2 regions of the Lactobacillus sp. UMNPBX4 genome follow, and region 2 is predicted to be linked to the other one. Evidence: riboswitches for the same ligand, from Rfam matches in the RefSeq annotation. Region 2 holds a riboswitch; the other holds the start of a gene.
The links. A riboswitch is a leader RNA that binds a small molecule or an ion and turns the genes downstream of it on or off. The one in region 2 is predicted to bind magnesium.
Positions count from the first base shown of each region.

Region 1: another riboswitch for magnesium. It lies ahead of mgtA (magnesium-translocating P-type ATPase); the one in region 2 lies ahead of mgtA (magnesium-translocating P-type ATPase).

Region 1 is NZ_PCZF01000026.1:256-8,485, reverse strand. Features, by position in the region: gene metG (methionine--tRNA ligase) at 1-1,622, opposite strand, end outside; gene mgtA (magnesium-translocating P-type ATPase) at 1,714-4,377, opposite strand; M-box (ykoK) riboswitch at 4,463-4,626, opposite strand; gene CP355_RS06280 (TPM domain-containing protein) at 4,676-5,284, opposite strand; gene CP355_RS06275 (ComE operon protein 2) at 5,274-5,753, opposite strand; gene trpS (tryptophan--tRNA ligase) at 5,774-6,796, opposite strand; gene CP355_RS06265 (SOS response-associated peptidase family protein) at 6,922-7,521, shown strand; tRNA gene CP355_RS06260 (tRNA-Gly) at 7,563-7,633, shown strand; gene CP355_RS06255 (CPBP family intramembrane glutamic endopeptidase) at 7,682-8,230, opposite strand, start outside.
Region 2 is NZ_PCZF01000003.1:18,228-26,457, forward strand. Features, by position in the region: gene CP355_RS01090 (hypothetical protein) at 1-42, shown strand, start outside; gene CP355_RS01095 (hypothetical protein) at 100-615, shown strand; gene CP355_RS01100 (SLAP domain-containing protein) at 627-1,319, shown strand; M-box (ykoK) riboswitch at 1,893-2,056, shown strand; partial or broken gene mgtA (magnesium-translocating P-type ATPase) at 2,137-4,824, shown strand; gene CP355_RS01110 (S8 family serine peptidase) at 5,073-8,230, shown strand, end outside.

The sequences.
Region 1 (8,230 bases), on a different contig from region 2:
GTCTTCTTTGGCTTAGCCTTTGCCATTTCGTCCTTGATGTACTTAACTTCTTCTTCAGCTTTAAGTCTTGGGAAGATTGGCTTTGGCTTTTCAATTACCTTGGTATTCCAACCAAAATCATTAAAGGCTAAATTCTTTTGATCTTCATCATCCCAGTTTAAGCCAAGTTGTTCAAACATCTTTGGTGCAGTTTCAGTCATTACTGGATAAATCATAATGGCAATCAAACGCAAGCTTTCAGCTAAATTACTCATTACATGAGACAATTCATCTTTCTTGCCCTCCTTGTTCAATACCCAAGGAGTAGTTTCATCGATGTACTTGTTAGCGCGTGCTACTAACTTCCAGATGCTGTCTAAAGCTTGTGAGAAATGAAGTGAATCCATTTGTTGACGGTAGTCTGCAATCACACTAGCAGCTGTATCTTGTAAATCCTTACCAAACTTGTCTTGAGCAACAGGAACGGGTGCAACTTGACCATCTTGGTATTGATTAATCATTGAAACTGTACGGTTAAGCAAGTTACCAAGGTCATTAGCTAAATCATAGTTAATTCTTTCGATAAAGTCTTCAGGAGTGAAAATACCATCTGCACCAAATGGAAGTGCACGCATCAAGTAGTAACGAAGTGGATCAACACCATAACGACTAGTAAGTGATTCTGGGTAAACTGCATTACCCTTAGACTTAGACATCTTACCGTTCTTCATCAATACCCAGCCGTGACCAATAATGTGCTTTGGAAGTGGCAAATCAAGTGCCATCAACATAATTGGCCAATAGATAGTGTGGAAACGTACAATTTCCTTACCTACCAAGTGAACATCTGCTGGCCAATATTTCTTAAACAATTCGTCATTGTCTGAGCCATAACCTAAAGCAGTAATATAATTAGAAAGTGCGTCAATCCAAACATAAACTACGTGCTTGGGATCGCTTGGGACAGGAATTCCCCAGTTAACAGTGGTACGAGTAACTGAAAGATCTTCAAGGCCTGGCTTAATGAAGTTATTAAGCATTTCCTTTTCACGAGAATGAGGCAAAATAAATTCAGGATGTTCCTTGTAGTATTCAACCAATCTGTCAGCGTACTTGCTCATCTTGAAGAAGTATGAAGGTTCCTTAACCAAACGTACTTCGTGACCACTTGGAGCCTTACCACCAATCACATTACCGTTGTCATCCTTATAAACTTCGGCAAGTTGTGATTCAGTGAAGTATTCTTCGTCTTCAACTGAGTACCAACCAGTGTATTCGCCTAAGTAAATGTCGCCCTTCTTTAAAAGTTTTTCAAAAATCTTTTGGACAGCCTTAACGTGTTCTTCGTCAGTAGTTCTGATGAATTTATCGTAAGAAATATCAAGACTCTTCCATAACTTCTTATATGAAGCAGCCATCTTATCAACGAATTCTTGAGGCTTAATTCCTTGAGCTTCGGCCTTTTGTTCAATCTTCAAGCCATGTTCATCAGTACCAGTTAAAAAGAAAGTGTCATAGCCTTGGCTACGCTTGTAGCGAGCCATAGTATCTGCGGCAATTGTAGTATAAGCATTACCAATAGTTAATCTACCAGATGGATAGTAAATTGGGGTTGTAATGTAAAAAGTATCTTTATCAGCCATTAATTAGTCATACTCCTTTATTCGTCTAAAATATCTATTCTATAATAACATGCAAAAAAAGGAATTGGGCTAAAACACCAATTCCTTTTCTCTAAAATTTTTCTTTTTTTAAATATAATTGCTTAATTGCCGTAGTTAATAAAACATATATTATTTCTAATGCAACAACTACCAAAATAAAGCTGATTGGCAATTGCGTTAATCCCAAACTAGCTGCCACATTAGAAGATGGCAAGACGCTGCCCCAAAGAGCCAAGCCAAAAGTTACCAAGATCACAACTGGAGTGGCACGTTGCTTAATGAATGGGAAACGTTCATCGCGCAAGACATGGATAACCATTTCTCTTGTCCACAAGGATTCCACAAATAAGCCTGAATAAAACAGCGATTGAAATACCCAATGATGAAAATCAGTTCCTACCAAGTACGGACAGATCACATAAAACATTAATGCCATAGTAATCAAATCGATTATTGCGGGAATCGGTCCAAAGTTAAGTACGAACTTAGGCCATTTATTAATTGACCATTTCTGCGGTTTCTTCACATAGTTTCTAGATACACTATCAAATGGAATCACTAAACAGCTAAGACTATAAATCAAGTTTAAAATAAGTAGCTGCAAAGGCAATAACGGTAAAAATGGTAAAGTAAGTGAAGCAATGACCATTGCAATAATACTGCCAAAGTTGGTTACCAAAAACGTCTTAATGTATTTCATTGTATTTGAAAAGACTTTACGCCCTGTAATAATCATTTGCTCAAGCAACTGGAGATCCTTTTGTTCAAATACAATATCAGCAGACTCCTTAATAATATCGACAGAATTATTAGAAGTAACAGTGACGTCGGAAACTTTCATTGCCAAAGCATCCTTATTGCCATCGCCCATGTAGCCTACTGTATGTCCATTTTTCTTTAACGCTTGAATAATCTTAACGCGCAATTCAGGAGTTAAATGAACAAAGATATTACACTTTTCAACAATTTCTGCTAGTTCTTCCGTGGTTGCTGTTTCAATTTGTTCACCATCGTAAACCGTATCCACGTTCAAACCAACTTGCAGAGCAATCGCTCTTGTAACTGCCTCATTATCGCCGGTAAAGATCTTAACATTTACATTATCATTCTTTAGATCTTGCAAAGCCTCTTTAGTACTTTCCTTAGGTGGATCAAGATATGCTAGACAGCCAATAATGGTTAAATCATTTTCATCTTTAGCCGAAAATTCTCCTACTGGAGCTGGATTCAATTTATAACCAACTAATAGAACACGCAAACCGTCATCATTTAATTCATTAATTTGGTTTAAGATTCTTTCACGCCAAGCGTAAGTCAATTTCTCGGTTTTGCCATTTACTTCAACTTGGTTAGAAATATCTAGCATCCCTTCCGCAGCGCCTTTAGTTACTAATAAGTGTTGTCCATGGTGTTCATCGTTATCAACCACCACAACGCTCATTCTTTTTCTGCTATAGTCAAAAGGAATTTCATCTATTTTATTGTAATCACGTTGGATCTCATTTACATCTAATTCATCACCAGCCGCATCGATTACTGCTTTATCAATCAAATCCTTCATCCCGGTTTGATAATAAGCATTTAAGTATGAGAATTTCAAGATGCGCGGCGTTTCTTCCATTTCTAAATCATAGTGTCGCTCTAGCACCACTTGATTTTGAGTAAGAGTACCTGTTTTATCGATACAAAAAACATCGGTTGAACCCAAATTTTGAATAGCATTCATCTGCTTAACTACTACGCCTTGCTTAGACATTTCAAGAGCGCCTTTAGTCAGATTGCTATTAACAATAATTGGTAAAACTTCAGGAGTAAGGCTAACTGCTGCAGCTAGAGCAAATATTAAGCTTTCTCCCCAATCGCCTTTGGTTACGCCATTAATTATGAATAATAGCGGCAATAAGATAGCTGTAGCAATTATCAAGATTCTAGCAAGTTGCTTCATTTCCCGATCAAAAAGAGTCGTCTTAACTTTTTTGCGTGAAATCTTCTGGACCTCTTTACCAAAAACAGTGTTATTTCCTACCGCGAACACAATGCCACTGCCAGAACCAGAAACAATAGTAGTTCCCTCATATAAAATATTAGGATAATTGAGATAATCAGCTAACATACTCGGCTTTAGAGTCACATTAGCTACTTTTTCAGTTGGTTCAGAATCACCATCAAGATAACTAGAAGAACAGAATAAATCTTTGCTAGTCAGCAGCTTCATATCAGCTGGAATCATATCACCTGCCGATAGATTGATCACGTCCCCAACTACCACATCCTCAGTTGGTAGCTCCATATTTTTACCATCACGACGAATATTGGTAGTAACTGACACCATATTCAGCAATTTTTCAGTTACCTTAGCGATCCGTATTTTTTGAATAAAATTCGCCACTACCGAAATAAGAAGCATCAGTAGCATCACGATTACAGTTTCAATATCGCTATTACCGTGAGGAACAATGTAACTAGTAAATGTAGTAAGTAAAGTCAATATAATCAACACTACAGTAAACGGTGTCGCCAAGGATTCACCCAACAATCTCCATTTAGAAGCGTTAGTGTTAGTTCTTATTTCATTTTTGCCATATTCTTTTCTATTTTCATCAGCTTTTTTAGTTGAAAGGCCTTCGGCACTTGCTTGCAATCTTGCTAGCGTTTCGCTGCGTGATTCACGTGCAATCCGTTGAATTTGTTGAATATCAACATTTGAATGTTTTTTGCTCGCTGATTTTAACATTCTTCAATTCCTCTCATTCAATAGACAAGCAAACAAAAAAGTCACCTGCTATTTCTGCAGGTGACTTGCACGCCAAACAAGGCTTTTGTCATACTCGTCGTTCAGTTTTAACACTACGTGACGTAAGCACATGCTAGCTATCTGGATCTCGCCTTAAGTCGACGACACCTATTTAACCCGTTGGCATCTCTGGATGTTTCTGGGCGATAGCGTGTGTTCACGTAGGAGTCTCACCTAACAGTTTCACTTACTATGTCTACAAAAAGTTTAAGGACTTAATTCAAATAAGTCAAGTTGCCTATTTGTGCAAATTGGAGCTATGATGCCCGAATCTTCTAAGCATATATATTATTCCCATAATTAAGAATATTAAAGCTAATGCAATCGGCAGTGCTACTCGATGGGGATGGGAAATTTTATCCTGTTCACTTTGCGATAAATCATATTTATCAAGAGCATACTGATATTGTTGATCTACTTTAGTTGCACAGGCCCGAAAAACAAACCGCAAACCTTTGTTAAAAGTAGCATTATTATGGCTGCGAAGTTGATCTACTTCAGCGCGAAGAATATTCGATCTCGTATCAGCAGTAAAAGCTCCATGTAAGTCTTTGCTTGAAAAGATTTGCACATTGCGCTTCTTTTCTTTTTGACCTACCACAATAAAAACAGTACGTTTAGAATGATTTAACGCCTTTGGTGTTAAATTCTTGAGTTTCTTTACTGTAATTACTGCTATTTGCGGTTGCTCTTTAGTCTGCAAATAACGATTATTCTTTTCTTTAATTAAAGTCTTAGTCTCTTTGTCTAAAATATGGACATGATCTTCAATATTAGGTTGCACAAATCCTGTCATCGTCATAAAGACGGCTAACAGGCCAAATAACCAAATAAATCTAGTTTTCATCTTCTTCAAGTTTATGAGCCAAGCTTTCCACATATTTCCGATCGATTTTAATTTGCTCATATGGTACCCCGCAATCATGAAGCAACTGCATTGCTAACGGATTATCACGATAATCAAAGTAATAATTGATTTTCTTTACACCGGCTTGAAGCAAAGACTTGCAGCAATTATAACAAGGGAAATGAGTCACATATATTTCCGTATCATCAGTTGATACGCCAAATTTAGCACATTGGATGATCGCGTTCATTTCGGAATGAATAGTTCGAACACAGTGCCCATCTACCATTTGATGACCTACCTCATCACAATGTGGTTGTCCGGATACCGATCCATTATACCCCGTGCCAATAATACGATTATCTTTAACCAAAACACTACCAACTAGAGCTCTGTTGCAGGTGGAGCGCTGAGCTATCACTAGTGCCTGCATCATGAAATATTGTTTCCAAGGAATTCGATCGTGCATGAACTTACCTCTGCTTATTCTTATCTATTCTTAAAGTAGTTCAAACCAATAGCATCACGAACTTGTTCTAAGGTTTCATTAGCTACTGTATTTGCCTTCTTTGAACCTTCTAAAAGCATTTCATAAATTGCATCCTCATCTTGAGCGTACTTTTCACGGCGTTCACGAATAGGTGCAAGTTCTGCTTCAAGTATTTTGTTTAAGTAACGTTTAATTTTAACATCGCCTAACCCGCCTTTTTGGTATTCTGCCTTAAGTTCTGCTACCTTATCCTTATCTGGATCAAAGACATCAAGGTAAGTAAAGACAGTGTTGCCTTCAACCTTACCTGGATCTTCAACGTGAATATGATTTGGATCGGTGTACATTGACATAACTTTCTTTTGAACTGTCTTAGCATCATCTGACAAATAAATGCAGTTACCAAGTGATTTAGACATCTTAGCATTACCATCAAGACCTGGAAGACGACCAGAACCCTTTGGTGGGAAGTAGCCCTTTGGTTCAACCAAAATATCAGTGTTGTAAACACGGTTAAAGGTTCTTACAATCTCACGAGTTTGTTCAAGCATTGGTTCTTGGTCATCCCCAACAGGAACGATAGTAGCCTTAAAAGCAGTAATATCTGCAGCTTGAGAAACTGGGTAATTTAAGAAGCCAACTGGGATTGAATCTTTGAAATCCTTTTGCTTAATTTCAGTCTTAACAGTTGGGTTTCTTTCAAGACGTGCTACAGTTACTAAGTCCATGTAGTAAGAAGTTAATTCAAACAAAGCTGGAATTTGTGATTGAACATAAATTGTTGATTTACTTGGATCAATGCCTACAGCTAAGTAGTCTAATGCTACTTGAATTAAACTGTTACGAATCTTTTCTGGGTTACGAGCATTATCTGTCAACGCTTGAGTATCAGCAATCATGATATAAGGATCGTACTTGCCAGAATTTTGCAATTTTACTCTATTTTTAAGTGAGCCAATATAGTGACCAATGTGAAGTTTGCCAGTTGGACGATCACCGGTTAATAAAATTTCTTTTGCCATAACTTCTACTCTTTTCTAATTTTATTTTATACTCTTTGCTTTTTATTTTATTTCTTATGTTAATGACCTAATTTTAACAAAATTTAAGCTATGATTAAACTATCACCAATGAAAGGAAACAAGACATGTGTAATCACTTTCGGATACCCGATTTAATGCAAATAAAAAAATATCTGACTGAAGACCTCGCTTTACCATTAACCGATCCAAAAATCGAAATAAAGCAACAAGATATTTTTCCAAATCAAACTGCGCCAGTCTTGCTCTATCAAGACAATAAATTGCAGCTCGTCAATAAAAACTGGGGCTATCCTAGTCCAGTAGATTCCAAAAAGCCGATGTTTAACGCCAGAATAGAGCGTTTTTATGAAAATAAGCCTTCTATGTGGGATCGTTCTTTTGCTAGACAACGCTGTTTAATTTTAAGTAGCGATTTTTTTGAATATGCTAAAACTACATACCAAGGAGCTAATGGCAAAAAATATCATGAACGCTACCGCTTTAAAACGGCTAATCCCATCACATTAATTGCAGGGATTTATGATCAAAATAATTTTTCTATGGTTACTACCGCTCCTAATAAAGACATAGCTCCCATTCATAACCGCATGCCACTAATCATTGATCCTGGCGAACTGCGTAGATGGCTTTTTCAAAACTTTACCAGTTTGGTTGATCGCAGCAATATTGACCTAAAAGTACAAAAAGAGCCACATCAAAAATAATTGGTTTATTAATTAAAAGCATGATAGAATAAAGAAGTATCGCGGGTATAGTTAAATGGTAGAACGACAGCTTCCCAAGCTGTAGATGCGGGTTCGATTCACGCTATCCGCTTTTTTTGTACAAAAAAACGGATGAGATTTTTTCTCATCCGTTTATTTTTTACGCCATGATAACGGTTAAAACGCCACTAATGATAGCCAAATAAATCGGCATCCAGAGCGTTTGTGTATAAAGATAACTCCAGGCAAATAGCCCGCCATAGATAATCTCAATCACAACCAACAAAAGTGAACTTTGAAAGTTTAACAAACTAAAAATAATTCCTGAAACAATGATTCCTGTTACTGCAACTTGAGTAGTACTTCTGCGAAAAGCATAATTAAACAAAAATCCTGTTGCAAGGAATTCTTGCAGAATTGGTAAGATAATTCCTTGTACTAAGATCAAAAACCAAAACATGTCAACTGATTCATTTTTTAAATAAATCAATTGAAAGTCATAATGTGGAATCTTTTCATATGCTTGTAAATACGATATAAGAATTCGAGTAGCCGTGATTGCCAAAGTAAGCAACATTACCGTAGAAAAACTGCCTAGCCATGGTAATTTAAAATCTCGAGCAAAAAAACGTTGTTCGCGATTAAAGCGATAAACATAAAATAATAAAATCATTGCTGCAACAAGGCAAAACAAAATCAAATCCCAAAC
Region 2 (8,230 bases):
AATTCAGGCACTGGTACTGCGACTGACGAAAAAACACCATAAGGTGATTCAACCACTAACCCCGTAGCAAAACCCGATTCTGAAAATTCAGCAGTTAAAGTGCAACATGCTGGTACAAAGGAGGATGCTCATCAAATTACCGAAAGCCATGATAATTTAGATCCTCAAAAAGAAATTGATATTGATGCCACCAATTCAACCGAGTGGGATGCAGTAAAATATATAAAAGACAAATACGGTAAAAACATCCATATTAAAATTGATGATAGTGACGTAGAGTATGATTTTATTCAAGTAGTTGCTGTGCCTAGACAATTGGATTCAAACAAGTGGTATAGTTGGACACCTGTAGATAATCAATTTGGTAGTAAGGGTAATCAAGGTGATCCAATTAATCATGCAAAAAAGCTAATGGGTGGCGATCTCCCTGATGATATTGCTAATAGGGTAGTAGATGATAAAACTACTGGTAAATTAATTGAACAAACCGATGAATATGGTAATTTACCCACTATTGTAAGTGCTAAAAATGCGGATGGAAAAATTTTTAATTGGGTAGAGATAGATTTACACCCGCATTTAAATTCGTGGTTTCTAAAGGTGCTAAAGAAGTAGTCCCTATCTCTATGATTCAAGGTAGAAAACGCAATTCAATAAACGGCGAATTAGTAATTGATCCTACTGACCCAAGTTATCGTGAAGAAGTTTCTCCAACTACTCCAGCTGATATTTATAATCACCATAATACGGTGACTGTAGATCCAAACCAAAAGCAAAAAGATACAATTAATATCACTGATGATCCAGCTGCAACAGACAATCCATCAGCTTGGAAGGAGCCTACTGGTACAGATGATGGTGCTGGCTTTGATCTCACTCCAGCTGGAACTACTAGCATTAAAACCTCTAATGTTTCAAACACAACTGAAGTTCCGGAAAAAACAACTATCAATTCTGTATTTGTTCCTGATGACACAAAGATCAATGTAACTAATTTGAACAAGTTGATTTTCGTACACAATACCTTCATTTATGATGAAAATGGTCATGTTGTTCAAGAAGACGGTGCATATCAAATTAAGACTCAAGGTCAAAAAGTCAAGATTCTTGATAATGGACGTGTGTACAAATTTAACGGTCAAGAATATTACAAGATCGATTCAGGTGATCCAGATCATCCATACTATGTAAGAACAAGTTCTGTAGGTAAGGCCCCTAAGAAACAAGCCGTTGTAATGCGCGGTACTCTTAAGAGTTACAGAATTAATGTTTACAGTAAGAATGGTAAAATTATCGGTACTTGGAAGAAAGCAAAATAAGCTCAAACTAAAAAATAAATTCTAACCACAAATCAAAAGAGCATCTACTGCCAATTTCGCAATAGGTGCTCTTTTCGTTTTTAAGTATCAAATATTTCATGTTATAATCTGTATGTGAAAAGAAGCCAACGGATTGCAGCCGATGACTTCAATCGTAGTTTTAGATAACTGTATGCTTAGCTAATCCTTGTGATTAGCTTTTTTTGTTATTGCGTAGGCTATAGCCAAATTAATAGCTAATTTAACCAGAGTACCTAGAACGATGCTGATTGCAATAGCTCAAGCTAACACAGAGCACTAACCCTTCAGACTATCCAATTATGCATAACTCTCACCTCCGTAGTTTATAAAATGTTGAGGGGTGGTTAGTCATGCTAAAACTACTAAACATGGCAGTTGCAATCCACCCTTGTCTGTAAAATAGTATATCAAATTTCACTATAAAAAACGCATGTTCATTTTAAACGTACTTTTTTTATCTTTTCTTAAATTCTTTTACAATTTCTAACGATTTAGTAAAGATAATTGCATTGTCAAATAATATGCATATAATAAAAATAAAAATTGAAAAAGCAAATAAACTGTTAGGTGAGGCTCCTACGTGAACACAAGCTATCGCCCGGAAACATCCAGAGATGCCAACGAGTAAAATAGTTCTTGTCGAGATAAGGCGAGATCCAGATAGCTAGCCTGTGCTTACGTCACGTAGTGTCAAAACTGAACGACGAGAAAAAATCGCTTAGATAAGGAGTTAATACTAATTGGTATTAGCTCCTTTTTAGTTTGTTTGCGTGTTTAATCAGAAAGTGTGATTAACATGGCAAAAAACAAGTTGCTGATGAATAAGAAGACGACCAACACGGATTTTGTAAAGCGCATAGCCCAGCAAACTCCTGATGAAGTTCTAAAGACGATGCACAGTTCGCTGAATGGTCTGTCTTCGACGGAAGCTAAAGAGCGTTTAGAAAAGGATGGCCCCAATGAGGTAGCCACTAAGAAACGTAATACTAAATTGCATTTCTTTATTGAATCTTTCTTCACTCCTTTCACAATGGTCCTGTTGCTGCTAGCAACGGTGTCGCTGTTTACCGACTACGTTTTTGTACCAGCAGGGCAAAAGGACTTGAGCACCGTAGTCATCATGATTACGATGATCATCATTTCTGGACTCACATCCTTTATCCAGAACGTAAAAACTAATGATGCGGTTGAGGATCTACTGAATATGGTTTCTGTGACCACCAATATTCGGCGTGATCAAAAGAATAAAGAAATTTCTACTAAAAAAGTTGTCACAGGAGATATCATCAATATTCACGCTGGTGACATGGTTCCAGCAGATATTAGATTGCTTCAAACTAAAGACCTGTTTTGTTCATCAAGTTCTTTGAACGGTGAATCAACACCTGTGGAAAAGATTGCGACTAAGAAGCCTGATCAAAAAGACATGGATCAATATTTGGACTATCCTGATGTAATCTATCAAGGAACAACTATTGTTTCTGGTTCAGGTGTCGGTGTCGTTTTAGCTACCGGTGAACAAACTGTCTTTGGTCGTTTGGCTAAGGATATTTCAAACAACGACGTTAAGGAAACTAACTTTGATGTCGGTATTAAGAACATTTCTAAATTATTGTTAACAATGACTGCCATCATTGCACCTTTAGTTTTGATCATTAACGGTTTGACTAAAGGTAACTGGCTCAACGCTTTGCTGTTCGCCATCGCTACAGCCGTTGGACTTACTCCAGAAATGTTACCAGTTATTGTTACTAGTAATTTGGTTAAGGGTTCGCTCGAAATGTCCAAGCACGGCACCATCGTTAAGAAGATGAACTCCATCCAAAACTTCGGTGCTGCCGACATTCTTTGTACTGATAAAACCGGTACTTTGACCCCAAAACAAGGTTGTATTGGAACGTCACTACAACTTGGATATGAAGGAAAATCCACAAGTTTTGCGGTTGGCTTATTTGAATTCGTACTTCCAAACGGGGATGCACGATTTGATGGACCAAGCCATTATCGATGCCGCTAGCGATGAGCTAGACGTTGAAGAAATTAAGCATGACTACACTAAGGTCGATGAAATTCCATTCGACTTCAAGCGTCGTCGTATGAGTGTTGTTGTAAAACGTCATGGCGATGGTCGTATCTTGGTAACAAAGGGTGCCGCCGAAGAAATGCTCGCCTGCTGCAATCGTGTGCAAGTCGGCGATCAAATTAACGATTTAACTGATGACTACAAGCAAAAGGTTTTGAAGCACATTGAAAGTTTAAACGAAGATGGTTTGAGAGTTGTTTTGCTTGCTTACCAAAACAATCCTGCTCAAGCCGGTGAATTCAATGTTAGCGATAAAAAGGATTTGATTCTAACCGGATTCTTGGCCTTCCTTGATCCACCTAAGGATGATGTTAAGGATGTACTTAAGCAGCTCAAGCAAGACGGCATCACCGTTAAGATTTTGACTGGCGATAACGCCACCGTAACTAAGAGTGTTGCTTCAAGAGTAGGCTTGAACACCAAGTACATTTATAGTGAAAAAGACTTTGTCGGTAAGAGCGACGATGAAGTTAAAAAGATGGTTGAAGAATGTAGCCTCTTTGTTAAGCTTTCACCAGAATACAAGGCCAAAATTATTCAAATTTTGAAAGAAAATGGTCACACCGTTGCCTACATGGGTGATGGGATCAACGATACGCCAGCTATGAAGAAGGCCGACGTGGCAATCTCAGTTGATACTGCCGTTGATATTGCTAAAAAGAGTGCCGACATTATCTTGCTCCACAAGAGTTTACGTACTTTGGAACATGGTGTAAGAATTGGGCGTCAGATCTTTGCTAACACGATGAAATACATCAAGATTACCTTGTCATCTAACTTTGGTAATATTTTGTCAATCTTAGTGGCATCATCATTCTTGCCATTCTTGCCAATGCTGCCAATGCAGTTATTGATCTTGGATTTGATCTACGGCACCTCTTGTCTATCAATTCCATTCGATACTGTTGGTGAAAAATATTTGGAAGTACCACGTAAGTGGGAGACAAGAAAGTTCCTAAGTTCATGTTCTACTTTGGTCCAACTTCTTCAGTCTTCGATATTATTACGTTTGCCTTGCTTTACTTCTGGATTTGTCCAAGCATTGTCGGAGCAAGTTACATGGCTGCTACTCCAAGTCAAAAGGCAGTCTTTATGGCAATCTTCTGGAGTGGTTGGTTCATCGAATCACTTTGGACACAAGAAATGGTTATTCAAGCATTGCGAGATCCAGCCGTTCCATTTATCCAACAACATTCTTCACCAGTTGTCATGCTCGCTACGATTGGTGCAGGCTTGATCGGTACCGCAATGCCTTACATCCCAAGCTTGGCCAAGGTAATGAAATTCGGTCCAATCCCAGAATTCTACGTTTTGGTAGTGTTAGTACTTTTGATTTTGTACATTGCACTTACTACTTTGGTAAAGCACTGGTACATGAAAAAAGAGGAGTTCTTAATTTAGATATTCATAGGATAATTACATTCGTTTAGAAAAGAAAAGGTCACGTTCCTAATCAACAATGCCATTGAGTTAAGACATTGTTAGAAAAGGAGTGACCTTTTTTGATTTGTAGTAAATATTTTTTTACTTTTGGTAAAGAAAATTACAAAAAAGTAAAAAAATTATTGAAAGGTTATAAAGGAGATGATATTCTTATATCAATTTAATTTAATATTAAGATTTTCTCATCAGAGAAGGGGGAATGATGTATGAGCAATTATAGCTGGCCAAAAGGTCACAACAAGTACTATTATGTTTTCAAGACAAGGGAGGACTTAAATAAGATTGAAACACAAAGACACGCTAGAGGTGTCTTGAACATGCGAAAGAAATGGGTGGCTACAGCTATTATTGCTTTAGCATCTGGATCGACAGTTTTATTAAGTCAAGCAAATTCTGCTCAGGCTGCAACTGAGAATCCATCGGTTTCAAATGTTAAATTCTCTGTGGTTGAAAATGAAAATGACTCACAGAATTCTAATAATACTAATCAAGAGACTAACCAAGAAGATACTCAAGCTGAGAACGCTGATCAAAATAAGGTTCAAGCTCAAAATGAGCAAAGTGCAGTACAGTCGCAAAAAAATCAAGATACTGCTCAGTCTCAGGATCAACAAACTCAGGTTGTACAAGACAATAAGCAATCAGTACCTGAACCAGCTAATCAAGCTGATCACGTGAAGGGAAATGTGCAATCGGCGTGGAATCAGGGTTATAGAGGTCAAAATACAGTAGTAGCTGTAATTGATTCTGGTGCAGATCCTAATCATAAAGATTTTCAAACGATGCCATCTGATCCCAAACTAAAAAAGGACGATGTGCAAAAGAAGATTGATCAGCAAGGTTACGGAAAATATGTGAATGAGAAATTTCCATATGTTTATAATTATGCTGATAGAGATAATGATTACATTACCTCTGATGATACAAATCCAAATGATAGTCCTCACGGCCAACACGTTTCTGGAATTATCGCAGCAGATGGACATCCCGATGATAATAAGCAATATGTAGTTGGGGTAGCTCCCGAAGCACAATTGATGCAATTGAGAGTTTTTGGTCAATTTTCTGACGAAAAAACTGACGATGTTGCAAGAGCAATTTATGATGCTACTAATTTAGGCGCGGATGTCATTCAGATGTCTTTAGGTCAAGGAGTTGCTGATCAACAATTGACTAACATTGAACAAAAGGCGGTTCAATATGCTATAGATCACGGAGTTTTTGTTTCAATTTCTGCATCCAACAACGGTAACTCAGCTTCGGTTGATAACCCAAGTAATATTACTGTGAGAGGTTATAATTCAGGCTCTGAAGCTGGAAACTATGAGCCACTTAATTCTGGTACTGTCGCCAATCCTGGGGCTTCGAAGAATGCTTTAACTGTGGCAGCTGAAACTTCAGACACTGGTGCAGATAGCGATATGGCTTACTTCTCATCATGGGGACCTCTGTCAGATTTTAGTTTAAAGCCAGATTTAGCTGCACCAGGTTATCAGGTTGTTTCAACTGTGAATAATAATCAGTATCAAACGATGAGCGGTACCTCAATGGCTGGACCCTTTGCTGCCGGGAGTGCAGCCTTGGTAATTCAGCGTTTGAAGAAAACCAATCCAGAATTAAAAGGTGCTGAACTTGTGGCTGCTACTAAAGCATTATTGATGAACAGTGCAAAGATTCAAACTCAAAAAGGCTATACTACACCAGTTTCTCCAAGAAGACAGGGAGCAGGACAAATTGATGTTGGTGCCGCTACTGCTAATCCGGTTTATGTAACAACACCAGATGGCACCAGTTCTTTATCTCTACGTCAAGTTGATGAAAAAACAGCTTTAACTCTTACTTTCCATAATTTAACTGATGAAGCACAAACGTACACTTTTGATGATTTAGGTGGAGGTTATACCGAAAAGCGTGACGAAGATACTGGAGTCTTTTATGATGTTCAACTGGCTGGTGTTCATGTAAATGGCCAAAATAGTTTTACTTTAGCTCCAAAAGAAGTTAAAGATTTTCAATATACTTTGGATTTACAAGGTTTAACTAAGAATCAGCCGGTAGAAGGTTGGCTTCACTTTACTAACGACAAAGATAAATCGACAGTGGTTGTGCCATATTTAGCTTACTATGGTGATCTAACTAGTGAAAATGTCTTTGATCAAAATGCTAATGAAGACAAGCCGGATGTTCAAGGTAATCGTTTAGTTAATGAAAATAATTACCCACTTGGCGTAGCTGATCAGGAATCCTTGAAGCAGTTAGTAAATATCGATGGTAATTATGATTGGCAAGAAGTTGCTAAATTGTATGAAAGTGGTAAGGTAGCCTTTTCACCGAATAATGATCACCAAAGTGATCTCATCAAGCCATATGCTTACTTGAAGCAAAATGTAAAAGATCTCAAGGTTGAGATTTTAGATGCAAAAGGTAATGTAGTTCGTGTGGTATCTGACATTCAAGGTGTTGATAAGTCCTATGATGAAAATGGTGTAACTAAAGATGCCAGTCTTTCAGTTTCAATGCGTGATAATCCTGATGCTTTTGAATGGGACGGAAAGGTTTATGATACTAAGACTGGTCAAATGGTAACAGCTCCTGATGGAAAGTATACTTACCGTTTTGTAGCTACTTTATGGAATGAAGGTCCAAATCAAAAGCAAACTGCGGACTTTCTAGTTGAAGTTGATACTCAAGCTCCTAACTTAAGTGTTAAATATGATGCAGCATCTCATACTTTATCAGGTAATTATGAAGATGCAGGTGCTGGATTTACAAATTATTCATATGCAACAGTTAAGGTAAATGATAAGGTCTTTGGCTATAAGTTAAATGATGGTGAGTCTGGTTTTGACAATAATGTCAAAACTAAGGGACACTTTAATTTTGTCCTAAGTCCAGATACCTTAGCTGCATTGAGCGGAAGTTTGAATAAAGTATCTGTTGCATTGAGTGATGTTGCAAACAATACTACTGTTCAAACTATTGATGTAGCAGGAGTTAAAGATAAACCAGCAGTTTCTGTTTGGAATGCAACTGATGGTTTAGAATTTGATAAAAATTCAGCCGATTATAATAAGGAAAATAATACCTATACTTTGTATGGCTCAGCTAATGAAGACTTTTACTTAAATGGTAAATTAGTTCAGGTTCATGATGGAAAATATGAAGTACCTGTTAAAGCAGACAATACGGAATTGGTATTTTCAAGTGATCAAGCTGGTAAAAATGTTTTGAAATCATTTACTCCATTCACTCCACAAGCATTCTTCAATTGGCAAAATGTTGATGGCTTTGATGGTAACTTTGGTGTAAGTATCTACTCAGTTGAAACTAATGATCCAAACGATGCAGTTGTCCAAGCAGCTGT